One region of the Carnobacterium alterfunditum DSM 5972 genome, then DNA from elsewhere that is predicted to be linked to it. Evidence: predicted binding sites of a transcription regulator. Region 1 holds the regulator's gene; each other region holds the start of a gene.
The links. The regulator NrdR, encoded in region 1, represses ribonucleotide reductase genes. The targets are predictions, from matches to a motif close to ACACNATATATNGTGT.
Positions count from the first base shown of each region.

Region 2: nrdH (glutaredoxin-like protein NrdH) is a predicted target of NrdR. The motif match lies at 1,033-1,048, and genes of this name have one in related genera.
Region 3: BR50_RS06685 (vitamin B12-dependent ribonucleotide reductase) is a predicted target of NrdR. The motif match lies at 1,503-1,518, and genes of this name have one in related genera.
Region 4: nrdD (anaerobic ribonucleoside-triphosphate reductase) is a predicted target of NrdR. The motif match lies at 1,446-1,461, and genes of this name have one in related genera.

Region 1 is NZ_JQLG01000004.1:1,836,313-1,839,509, forward strand. Features, by position in the region: gene mutM (DNA-formamidopyrimidine glycosylase) at 16-855, shown strand; gene coaE (dephospho-CoA kinase) at 872-1,468, shown strand; gene nrdR (transcriptional regulator NrdR) at 1,653-2,123, shown strand; gene BR50_RS09120 (replication initiation and membrane attachment family protein) at 2,145-3,197, shown strand, end outside.
Region 2 is NZ_JQLG01000004.1:2,410,706-2,413,902, reverse strand. Features, by position in the region: gene glnA (type I glutamate--ammonia ligase) at 1-13, shown strand, start outside; gene BR50_RS11760 (PH domain-containing protein) at 65-442, opposite strand; tRNA gene BR50_RS11755 (tRNA-Arg) at 603-676, shown strand; gene nrdH (glutaredoxin-like protein NrdH) at 1,145-1,378, shown strand; gene nrdI (class Ib ribonucleoside-diphosphate reductase assembly flavoprotein NrdI) at 1,375-1,740, shown strand; gene nrdE (class 1b ribonucleoside-diphosphate reductase subunit alpha) at 1,733-3,197, shown strand, end outside.
Region 3 is NZ_JQLG01000004.1:1,318,297-1,321,493, reverse strand. Features, by position in the region: gene BR50_RS06695 (NUDIX domain-containing protein) at 1-384, opposite strand, end outside; gene BR50_RS06690 (folate family ECF transporter S component) at 520-1,035, opposite strand; THF riboswitch at 1,077-1,179, opposite strand; gene BR50_RS06685 (vitamin B12-dependent ribonucleotide reductase) at 1,606-3,197, shown strand, end outside.
Region 4 is NZ_JQLG01000004.1:1,281,071-1,284,267, reverse strand. Features, by position in the region: gene nrdD (anaerobic ribonucleoside-triphosphate reductase) at 1-1,384, opposite strand, end outside; gene BR50_RS06515 (methylated-DNA--[protein]-cysteine S-methyltransferase) at 1,567-2,106, opposite strand; gene BR50_RS06510 (tocopherol cyclase family protein) at 2,130-3,092, opposite strand.

The DNA of each region.
Region 1 (3,197 bases):
AGAGGAGGTAGAAATTTGCCAGAATTGCCAGAAGTTGAAACGGTTAGAAAAGGTTTAGAAAAACTTGTGTCAGGGGCAAGCATAAAATCCGTTGATGTATACTGGGATCGGATTATTTCTGGTTCTATCGCAAGCAGTGAATTTAAGCAGCTTCTAACAGGTGAAAAAATTATTGGCTTTGATCGACGTGGTAAATATATTATCTTTCATTTTAGGCAGTGGGCGATGGTTTCACACCTGCGTATGGAAGGTAAATATGAGGTAGAAGACTCATCAAAGCCACTCAAAAAGCACACGCACGTAGTTTTTCACTTAGCTGATGGGAGAGATTTACGTTATTTAGATGTACGCAAATTTGGCCGAATGACTCTTGTACCTTTAGGGGAAGAAATCAGTATGACAGGGATAAGATTACTTGGACCAGAGCCTACTGAAGAAACATTTGATGAAACAACTTTTTATAATAATTTGCAAACTAAAAAAAGAGCAATCAAACCGCTTTTATTGGATCAAAAGATCGTAGCTGGTTTAGGAAATATTTATGTAGATGAAGCACTTTTTCTAGCCAAAATACATCCATTAAGGATTGCAAACAGCTTGAAAAAAGATGAAGTTTCTCAGTTACACAAAGCAATCATAAAAGTACTTGGTGATGCAGTTGAAGCGGGCGGAACGACTATTCGCAGCTACCAAAATGCGTTAGGGGAAGCGGGAACCTTTCAAGTGAATTTATCGGTCTATGGTAAAAAAGGAATTCCCTGTATTCATTGTGGTACGCCAATAGAAAAAATAAAAGTTGCACAAAGAGGGACTCATTTTTGTTCTAAATGTCAACGATTGGCAGCTGATCAGTGAAAAAAGGGGAGATAAGATGACTGTGATTTTAGGTTTAACAGGGGGGATTTCCACAGGAAAATCAACTGTAAGCAAGATATTCAAAGAGCAAGGCTATCCAGTAGTAGATGCAGATGTTGGAGCAAGAGAAGTAGTGAAACCAGGAACAGATGGTTTAGAAAAAATAAAAAAAGAATTTGGAAATAAGGTTATTCTGACAGATGGTACATTAGATCGTACTGCTTTGGCTAAAATCATATTTGATGATGTGGAAAAGAGAGAGTTGCTGAATAAAATGTTGTCACAACATATTCATCAATGGATCGTAACTAAAAAGAATGACTACCTGAAGCAAGACCCAGCAATCATTGTTCTGGATATTCCCCTTTTATTTGAAATGGGTTATGAAAATGAAGTGGATCAAATTATGGTGGTAGCTACATCAGAGGAGATCCAATTAAATCGATTAATGAAGAGAGACAATATTGAAAAAAAAGAAGCAACTCAAAGGATCAATTCCCAGTTGCCTATTTCAAAAAAAGTCATTCTTGGAGATATTATAATTGATAATAGCGGGACGATCGAAAATACAAAAAAACAAGTTTTAGACTGGATAAACAAAAATAAAGACTGATAAGAGCATAAATAGTAAGGCGAAAAGAACAATCATTTATGGATTGTTCTTTTCGCCTTACAGTCAAAGGATTACCTCGTTTTTAAGCGGTTTTATCTCTGGTTGTTGTATGGTATAATAGAGTAAACATTTTCGTGCGAAATTAGTGTAGATACGAATGACACTTAAGATAGGGATGATAAACATGCAATGTCCACGCTGTCAAAATAATAATTCTAAAGTTGTCGATAGTCGTCCAGCAGATGATGGTCGTGCTATTCGCAGAAGAAGAGAATGCGAAGCTTGCAAGTTTCGTTTTACTACATTTGAAAGAGTAGAAAAAACACCTCTTTTAGTCATTAAAAAAAATGGCACTAGAGAAGAATTTAATCGAGAAAAAATTTTAAGAGGTCTAATACGCTCTTGTGAAAAACGTCCAGTAGCAATGGAACAAGTTGAAAAAATAGTAGATGAAGTAGAAAACCAAATCAGAGGATTAGGTGAAAATGAAATTTCCTCTGCTATTATTGGGGAGTACATTATGGAGAAATTAGCTGATATTGATGAAGTAGCTTATATCCGTTTTGCTAGTGTTTATCGCCAGTTTAAAGATATGAGTGTCTTTTTGAAAGAATTACAAGAATTTGAAAGAAAAAAAGCTGGAAAAATTAATTGAGATAGAAAGGTATGAGTCATTTTGGGGTATCCATGGAAAAACTTAAGTCCTAAAGATGGTTTTTTAGTAAAACAACAAGCTTTACTTTCGGATATCGATCAAAAAATTCTAACTTTTTTGTATCAACCTCTAATAGGGACTGCAGCATACAGTCTTTATATGACATTGTGGACTGAGATAGAAGAAGAAGCCTACTGGAGTGAAGGTGTCTTACATTCTGAGCTATTAGCATTGCTCAATATCGGTATTCCTGAGCTATACCAAGCTAGAATTAAGCTGGAAGCAATTGGATTGCTTAAAACGTATCTTCAAACAGATCCGACCAAACTAATAATATATGAATTGCAAGCTCCTCAAACAAGTGATGTCTTTTTTAAAGATGACTTGTTGAGCTTATTATTATTAGAAAGAGTAGGAGAACGAAAGTTTAAAAAATTAAGAAATCGATTTATTATTGAAAGTATAGATAAAAAGAAGTTTCAAGAAGTCACGAAGTCTTTTTTAGATGTTTTTCAATTTGATACTGAATTATTAAAACGAGAAAAAGAACTGCTGAAAGAACCTGTTTCATATATCGGTAAAACAAGTTCTTCAAATCCTAAAATCGATTCGAAAACATTTGATTTGAAGTTTTTTTATGCAGGATTGAATCAGCAATATATTAATCGCTCTTCTATTACTAAAGAAATAGAAGAAGCGGTACTGGTGTTGCATACATTATACGGATTAGATGAATTAGCGTTGCAACAATTTGTGCTGAATGCTTCAGATATTGAAACAGGTCAAATTGACGAAAAAAAAATGAAGAAGCTAGCATATGATGATTATCATAATAAAAACCAACAAAATATTTCTTTAAAAGATGTGGTAGAAAAAGATATACAAGTTGATTCTAACCAACAACAAATGCGTGAGAATGAACTGACCCAAAGAGGTTTAACAAAAGAGGATATTGCAGTTATTGAAGTGAGTGAGCAAATAAGTCCGGTTGATTTTATGAACTCTATAAAAGATCAAAAGGGTGGTTTTGTAACAAAACATGAAGAGTGGACTTTGGAAGAAATCGTTAAGAAA
Region 2 (3,197 bases), 570 kb from region 1:
GAAAATGTATTAACAAAAAAGGAATCCAACGATAAAACAAATCGTTGGATTCCTTTTTAGCTTTTTAAAGTACGGCTAATGCTAATGCTTGCTGTATAGCAAAAATGTGCTTATCATTCGTGAACTGTAATGTAATAGCTGGTTCGTTAGCGCTAGAAATAAAAATTTTTAATTCAGCATCTAAATCAAAATGTCCAGTTGTTTCCACTAAAAAGCGACTAACTGATTTATACGGCAAAGAGTGATAAGTTGTTTTCTTACCAGTAACTCCTTGTTTGTTGATAACAATTATCCGCTTATCAGTAAAAATGATTAAATCGCGGACTAACTTAAAGGCCAAATCAATTGTTTCAGTCTCTAAAATGACACCCGCTAATTTTTTTCGAGCATCAACTTCACTAATGTTTCCAGCATTCCCTAAAAGACCACTAATTAATCCCATGACAAATCCTCCTTAGCTATTCTAATGCTCATTGTAAACCGAGCTTTTTTTTTAACACAACTGATAAAAATAATATTATTTGTTGAAAAATGAATTTCTTCCTAAAAAGTGTTGACTTTTTATTCATTATTATCTATAATTAATTTTGTTGCTAGAACATGTCTCAGTAGCTCAGCTGGATAGAGCATCCGCCTTCTAAGCGGACGGTCGAGAGTTCGAATCTCCCCTGAGGCATCAATTTAAAAATTAGAAAAGCTGGTTATCCAGCTTTTCTAATTTTTTTTATGGAAAATTCTCACAAAAAAGTTTTTTTATTGTAAATGACGAAAAATGAATCATCGTTTTAACAGCTGAAAAATAGTTTGAGAATTTATTCAAAAAAAATGTAAAAATATTCTATTGTCGTAACTTAAGCCTTTTAGTTCAGAGTTGAAAAATATTCGCTTTTTTATTTTCTTTTTTCAAATGTGAAAAATACACGAAGCTAGTTTTTAGATACAAATATACAAGGGTTTCTTTATGCGCTATTCTTCACAAACAGTCTTTCTGAGCACTACATATAGAAATAAACAGATATGTCAAGAGATAAACCACTATATATAGTGGTTTATTTGTTTGCCTGTTAGAGAGAATAGGTGTAGAATACGAAGAGAGAAATAAGAGAAAAACAGGTTAAAAAGAGACCTGGAAGGAGAATGTCTTATGGCAAAAAAAAGTATTATTGTTTATTCTAAACCAAACTGTATGCAATGCAATTTCACAAAAAAATATCTAGAAGATAAAGGTATTGCTTATGAAGTTAAAGATATTTTTGAATCAGAAGAGGCGTTAAACGAAGTAAAAGAACTAGGATTCAGTTCGGTTCCTGTTATTGCGATTGAGGGGCATGAAGCATTCAATGGATTCCGTCCAGATCTTCTTGATCAACTAGCATGAAAGTTGTTTACATCAGCCTAACTGGCCAAACGCGAAAGTTTGTTAGAAAACTAAGTATGGATTCGCTGGAATTGACGCCAACGAATCCATATGTTGCTTTAGGAGAACCATTCATTATCGTTACACCAACCTATGATAAAGAAGCGACTGATCTATTGAATGACTTTATTGAAACGGCTGATAACAAAAAGTATTTTAAGGGAGTAGCCGGTGGCGGGAATTTGAATTTTGGCCAACTTTTCGCTTTTACAGCAAAAGATCTAGCGCGTGATTACCAAGTTCCATTATTACATACCTTTGAATTTCAAGGTAATGAAGAAGATGTTGCACAATTAGAGAAAGCGGTGAAGGATATTGGATAAACCTAAATTAGCCTCAAAGGTAAAAGAGGTCACTTATTTTAAATTAAATAATGAATTAAATAGACCGGTGGACGGAAAGATCCCTTTAAATAAAGACCGTGAAGCAGTACGAGCTTACTTTTTAGAACACGTTAATCCGAATACCGTTTTTTTCTATACACTTGAAGAGAAATTAAATTATCTGATCAAAGAAGAGTACCTAGAAGAAGAATTTTTACTGAAATACGATAAAGCATTTGTTCGTTCATTATTTGACGATATTTACAGCCGGAAATTCAGATTCCGTTCGTTTATGTCAGCCTTTAAATTTTACACACAATATGCTTTGAAGACGAATGACGGAGAGCGGTTCTTAGAACGTTACGAAGACCGGATCGTTTTTAATGCACTGTATCTAGCAGATGGTAACAATGAAGTAGCTAGCAGAATTGCGGATGAGCTTGTTAATCAACGCTACCAGCCGGCTACACCAACGTTCTTGAATGCCGGTCGCAAAAGACGAGGAGAGTTGGTTTCTTGCTTCTTGATTCAAGCAACAGATGATATGAACAGTATCGGTCGCGTCGTGAATAGTGCCTTACAATTGTCGCGTATTGGCGGTGGAGTAGGAGTGAATCTATCGAATTTACGAGCTGCTGGCGATCCAATCAAGAAAATTGAAAATGCTTCTAGCGGAGTCGTTCCGGTAATGAAATTACTTGAAGACAGTTTCAGTTATTCAAATCAGCTTGGTCAACGTAATGGAGCAGGAGCAGTTTATTTAAATGTTTTTCATCCGGATATCGTTTCATTTCTTTCAACAAAAAAAGAAAATGCCGATGAAAAAATCCGTGTCAAAACACTTTCGCTTGGTTTAGTCGTACCAGATAAATTTTATGAATTAGCTGCTCATGATGAACAAATGTATTTATTTAGTCCATATGATGTAGAACGCATCTATGGAGAGCCATTTGCATATATCGATATCACTAAAGAGTATGACAACATGGTGAATAATGAAGAAATACGTAAATCGAAAATCAGCGCCCGTGAGTTAGAGAATGAGATTTCTAAATTGCAACAGGAATCTGGTTATCCCTATATCATTAACGTTGATACTGCTAATCGTGAAAATCCAGTCTACGGTACGATCACGATGAGCAATTTATGCAGCGAGATTTTACAGATCCAAGAACCTTCACTGATCAATAACGATCAAACCTATGAACATTTAGGGACCGATATCAGTTGCAACCTCGGCTCAACAAATATTGTGAATTTAATGAAATCACCTGATTTTGGGCAATCGATCGATACAATGGTTCGAGCATTAACAATGGTTACTGATCAATCAAGCATTGATGCAGTTCCATCAATTAAGAACGGAAATGACAAGTACCATACGATTGGATTAGGCGCAATGGGCCTGCACACCTTCTTAGCGTTGAATCAAATCCATTACGGCTCACCAGAGTCAG
Region 3 (3,197 bases), 520 kb from region 1:
TAATGCTTCAGAGATAGATACCCATTCTAATTGATTGAAATCTTCTAATGGTTCGCAAACCGATTCCCATGACTTACAAATATAAAAATAAGCAGGATTATGATAGTGTTGCTTGCGGTGTTTAGAATAATAATATTCTTCTGCTTCACCGATAAATTGTCCTACCTCTATCTCGAAACCTAATTCTTCCATAGATTCTCGTTTTGCCGTTTCTTCATGCGTTTCATTTTCTTCTATTTCTCCACCAGGCAGCAAATAAGAGCCGTTTGGAGGCGAAACGAGTAGAATTTTTTTTCTTTCTGAATCAGAAATAACTAGATGCACACCAACACGTATCCGATAAACTTGATCATCTCTTTTTAAACCGAACGTTTTCATTACCATCTCGCACCTTCTCTTTTTTAATCATATCCTCATCTTTTCGAATCTTTTTCCTTATTATATTATACATACAAAAAAAAGACAGCTCAAATTTAAGCTGTCTTAGATTGGATGTTATGCTATTTATTTAATCAATATTTACTCAATTCCTATTGCTTTTCGCAACGTTTTGTTCTGAACAACAAAATACAGCATTGCCATATTGATTGGCGCTAAAATTATATTTTGTATCAGCCGGGTTGGGAAAATAACGACTATCGCTTTATCTAAAAGCATCGTTAGCCACAAAGTATTTAACCCTAAGTTTACAAAAATGGTGACCAAAAGAATCGCTAAGATGATTCTTTTTAATGATTTAGGTTTCTTATAAAGAACCAGGCCATAAATCATTCCACCGATAAAGGCAGATAAAGTAAATCCTGGGAAAAATACTCCCCCACCAAATAATATAGTCCCTACTATATCTGTTATTGCTGAAGCCATTCCAGCTATCCAAGGACCATACAGCATAGCGATAATGGCTATTGGTAAAAAGCCAAAACCAACCCGTACAATAGGCGTTTCAATTGAAATGAATTGGGTCAAAACGATTTCTAACGCCATCAGTAATCCAATTTTCGAAATGCTTCTTGCATCGTATTTATTTTTATTCATTTTGAAGATCCCCTTTGAAGAGCTCCACACATAAAGATTTATGCAGCGAATGCAGAAACAAAACCGCAAATTGTGTAAACAATTTTTCGTTCGCGGGCAACATCCCATCCCAGCGACACTTAACGCTTTATTTCCTACTCTGATATATTACCTATTATATATATATTAGGCTAACTCACTATAGCACATTCTACCTATTTCTGATAGTAGCTAGGCAATCTTTAATATAGTTAGCAAATCAATAGTGTAAAGCGTCTGCTTATTACAGGAGTACCCATAATAATTTTGATATCGATGAACGTGGATTAGCCATAGCTACCGAACTACATGTCAGATATGCACTAGATTTCTTAAATGAATAATAATAATTAAAAAAATAAATAGTTTTCTGAAAAGGATTGGGGCGAGTTGTTTTTGCCTCTTTTTTTATTTTTTATTTTAAAATGGCGATTTTAAATCGTGCAAAAACACAATATGTGGTGTAAAATAAATTATTGGTAACTATATATAGCAAAAATTAAAATCACAGTTTATGCTATCTGTTGATTTACATATCTAATTTATTAAGGAGTGGTATCCATCATTGCAAATATATCTAAAAAAAAAGAAGCTAACATTAAGAAACTAAATGAAGCTATTCAAGCTTTCCCTCAAGTCCATCCGATAACTAGCGATATGAGTTTAACCTATAAAGGGGTTTCTCGGTTAGTCATGTTAGATCGTTATTCCTTTAAAGACCTTTCAAAATCAACTCTTGCTATTGGAGATTTGGTTGTTTTAACAGTTAAACTTGACCCACAATACCCTACTAGAGGAACTGGATTTGTTACAGAGATCAACCATTCTCAACATACAGCTTCAATTTTAATCGATGAGGAGTTTCGAGGATCTATTGAAGATGAGCATGAGAAAAAAACGGGGATCATTACTTGCAGTCTAGATTTGATTGAAAAACCACTCGAAATTTTTTATGAGCAAATTGCTAAACGAAATGCGACTGGATTAGCCGCTGTAGAGTCAAATCCTGAAAAAAGGAAAGCTGCTTACACTGTCTTTTACGAAGAATTAAAGAACTTGAATTTTATCCCTGCAGGACGTGTTTTATATGGTGCAGGTTCAAAAACTGATGTCACTTATTTCAATTGCTATGTTATGCCTTTTGTTCCAGATTCTCGCGAAGGCATTTCGGATCACCGGAAACAAGTTATGGAAATCATGAGTCGAGGTGGCGGTGTTGGAACGAATGGTTCTACCCTTCGCCCTCGTCATACGCTAGCTCGTGGCGTGAATGGAAAATCATCAGGCGCTGTCTCTTGGCTAGATGATATCGCTAAATTAACCCACCTAGTTGAACAAGGCGGCAGTCGCCGTGGAGCTCAAATGATCATGTTAGCAGATTGGCATCCAGATATTATTGAATTTATTATTTCAAAAATGCAAAATCCGCGTATTTTACGGTATCTAATTGAAAATACAGCGGATGCTCAGATAAAGAAGTTAGCCACTGAAAAGTTGAAATTCACTCCTCTTACAGAACGCGAAACTGCTATGTATCAGAATATTTCAAATTATAAAAATGTACCAGGTTATGGTGGATTTGATGCACTAACGATGAAAGAAGTAGCTGCTAAATTAAAAACTGGCGGTACCTATAGTGTCCATGATCCGGAATTTTTATCTGGCGCAAACATTTCGATTTGTTTAACGAATGATTTCATGGAAGCTGTTGAAAAAGATTCCGATTATGCGCTTCGCTTCCCCGCAGTAGAGACCTACAGTCCAGAAGATATGAAGGAATATAATGCTCATTGGCCAGAAGTTGGAGATGTTCGTGAATGGGAAGCTATGGGTCATGCAGTCCATACTCACCGTACAATAAAGGCTCGTGAATTATGGAAAATCATTACTATTTGTGCCACTTACTCTGCTGAACCAGGTATTTTCTTTATTGATAATGCGAATGAGATGACAAATGCTTCTGCCTATGGACAAAAAGTTGTTGCCACCAATCCTTGTGGCGAACAGCCACTCGCTCCATATTCTGTGTGTAACCTAGCAGCTGTTAATTTAGCTGAGATGGCTAATAAAGAATCCGGAACAGTTGATTTTGATAAATTAAAACAAACTGTTCAAGTCGGAGTACGTATGCAGGATAACGTGAT
Region 4 (3,197 bases), 560 kb from region 1:
ACGCATCTCGGCAAACCGCTAACCGTTCCTCCAGTATTTTCCAAAATACCGTTTGGTCTCCTTTAGACTCTAAAGCTATGCGCGGCAAATTCATAGTAACGACACCTAAATTCATTCTTCCAGCGTTCACTTCATTTCCAGCTTCATCTTTCCAACCTTGCAAGAAAGAGCGACACCCCATTGGAGCTTTAAAGCTGCCGGTTAATGCGACGAGCTTATCGTACATCAAGACATCAGGATACATTCTTTTCGTCGAACAAGTGAGTGCTAATTTTTTCAAATCGTAATTTTTATCTTCTGGATTTAAATTGACCCCTCGCTTCAATGAAAAGACGAGTTTTGGAAAAATAGCCGTTCTCTTCTCTTTTCCCAATCCATTGATCCGTACTTGCAAAATAGACTGTTGAATCTCTCGTTCAAACCAATCTGTTCCTAATCCAAATCCTAATGTTGTGAACGGTGTTTGCCCTTGTGATGAATAAAGCGTATTGATTTCATATTCTAAACTTTGCATCGCATCATAAATATCTTTTTTAGTTTTTTCTTTTGCATACTGCTGCTGCTTTTCTTCTCCTGAGATCCATTCTTTCGCTGTTTTTAAATGTTTCTGATAATTTAATCGACTATAAGGAGCCAATACTTCATCGATTCGATCGGCGCTACATCCGCCATACTGGCTGGAAGCAACATTGGCAATAATTTGAGCCATTTGAGCAGCTGCCGTTTGGATCGAACGTGGGCTTTCTACTTCAGCATTTCCTATCTTAAATCCCTCACTAAACATACTTTTGAAATCGATCAGGCAACAATTTGTCATTGGTGAATACGGTTGATAATCTAAATCATGGTAATGAATATCTCCTTTTTGATGAGCATTAGCTACATGTTTCGGCAACAGTTTAAGACCAATCGATTTAGCAACTATCCCCGCAGTCAGATCTCTTTGTGTATTAAAAATATTACTGTCTTTATTCGCATTTTCGTTTACAACTGTCTGTTCTTTGAGCAGCAGATGATGGATACCATGATTGATATCTGTTGACTGACTTCTTTCCAGATCACGACGGGTCCTATAAACCAAGTAAGCTTCAGCCAATTCATGTTTATGTGCGTCTATCACAGTGTGTTCGACGATACTTTGAATCTCATAAATTTTAATATTGTCGACAAATCGGCTCGCTATTTCTTCTTTGACTTCTTCAACGATGTCTTTTAACTCCTGAATGTTTTTTTCGTCTGTTTGGTTTGTCAATGAACGCTGAGCTTTCAATAAAGCCTCGAAGATTTTTTCTTCTTTAAAGTCAACTTCTCTGCCATCCCTTTTTAACACTTTCAACTTATCATTGTTCAGTTTTTCACAAAAATCATTATTGGTTTTTAACATTCTTGATCACCATCCTATTCATTTCTTTCAAACACCATATGTAGTTAACAAAACTGTTTGGAATCTATATATAGTATAATAAGGCATGACCTTCATTTTAGCAAGTCTTTTTCAAGTCCTTATTAGACATATAAATAGACCATACACCAGCATGTATGGCCTATCTACATTTAGAAGCTTACTTAATTATTCGCAAGACCTGTTGCTCTTGTATATTTTTCTAAATTTAACAGTTTTTCTTTCATCTCTAACTTTCCTCGATAACCCGCTAACTTACCATTCTTATGGATAACACGATGGCAAGGAACTACGATCAATACGGGATTTCTTCCGATTGCTGTACCAACAGCCCGAAAAGAGTTGGGCTGTCCAATTTCTGCTGCAATTTCACCATAATATCTTGTTTCCCCATACGGAATATCATTCAAAACATGCCAAACCTTTTGTTGAAATAAAGTCCCATTAATATCTAATGGAAAAGTAAACGTAATTCTAGTCCCATTAAAATACTCTAGAATTTGTTGATGGTAATGCTGTAATTTAGCCATATCCTCCACCAAAACTGCTTTTGGGTATGCCTTTGTCATCCACACTTCAAGTTCACTCAGCGGCTCATTTAGCGAACTCACAAAACAAAGTCCTTTATCGGTTGCTGCGATATAAAGTCTGCCTAAGTCATATTTAAAAGAGCCATAAATTATTTCCTGTTCATTATTCTCCATTTTTTCACCTCTTTAAACTAGGCTTAAACTATTTCGATACCTATTAAATTACCTGTATCTTGGTACACCTTATTCTGCTTCTTATCTTTCAATAAAATAGTGACTTCTCCTGATAAACCTTCTTTGATAGCCTTATTCATACTTCCATTTTCAGGAGCGATAAGTTCACCAGAACATGTAATCAGTCCTTTAACCGTTAGTTCTGCTTCTTTATTTGTAAAAACAATTGTTACTGAATCTTTTGTTTGATCCAATATGCTTACTTTACTATTGTTATAGGTTGCAAAGCGATACTCTTTGTCATTCACTATTAGATTACAAATAAACCCTTTAAAGGTTTTTACGTGAAATGGGATATGTGCAACTGATAAAAACAGACTAGTACTGGGATCCTTGAAATGATTTGAATGGATCCAAATATACTCTTTCGGAAAAGAAGTGCCCCAATCTTTTTCGATATACCCTTTACCATTTGTAAATTCAATGTCTTTATTGTTGATTGTTAAGCTCCCTTGTAAACGATGGTTCATGCTGATCACACCATGGTAACACTCCATCTTTGGAACATATGCAAATCCTCCCATGATCGAAGGAGCTAAAAGGGTTTTTTTTATGCTTTGGAAAGTTCCCAAGCCTAATTTCCCTTGGATCATAAACTGCTCATCTTTAAGTCGCACGGAGATAAATGATTCCGTAAAAATATTTTGCCCAATTTGAACTAGAAATGGTTCATTTTGATAACTAAATTCGTCTAACCGGTAACGAATGTAACCCGTCTTTGTCGTTTTTTCATTTCGTTCATTTAAATTCATGTAGATATATTGGACAAAACTATGCTCATCTCCGCTGAATAAATTTACCCCTGGAATAAAACTGATACTGGTCTTTTCATCGAATGATACTTGCTTAAAATACCAACCTTCAAAGTAATTTTTTTTATTTAAATTTCCTTGAAAAAGAATTGGATTTTTTATTTTTTCAAACATTTAGCTACCTCCATATCGTCACTTCTCTTCCATTCCCAATGACTTATGTTTTATCTTTATCTTACTTTATTTGATAAAAGATAGCTAATAAACTGCCGGATCTAA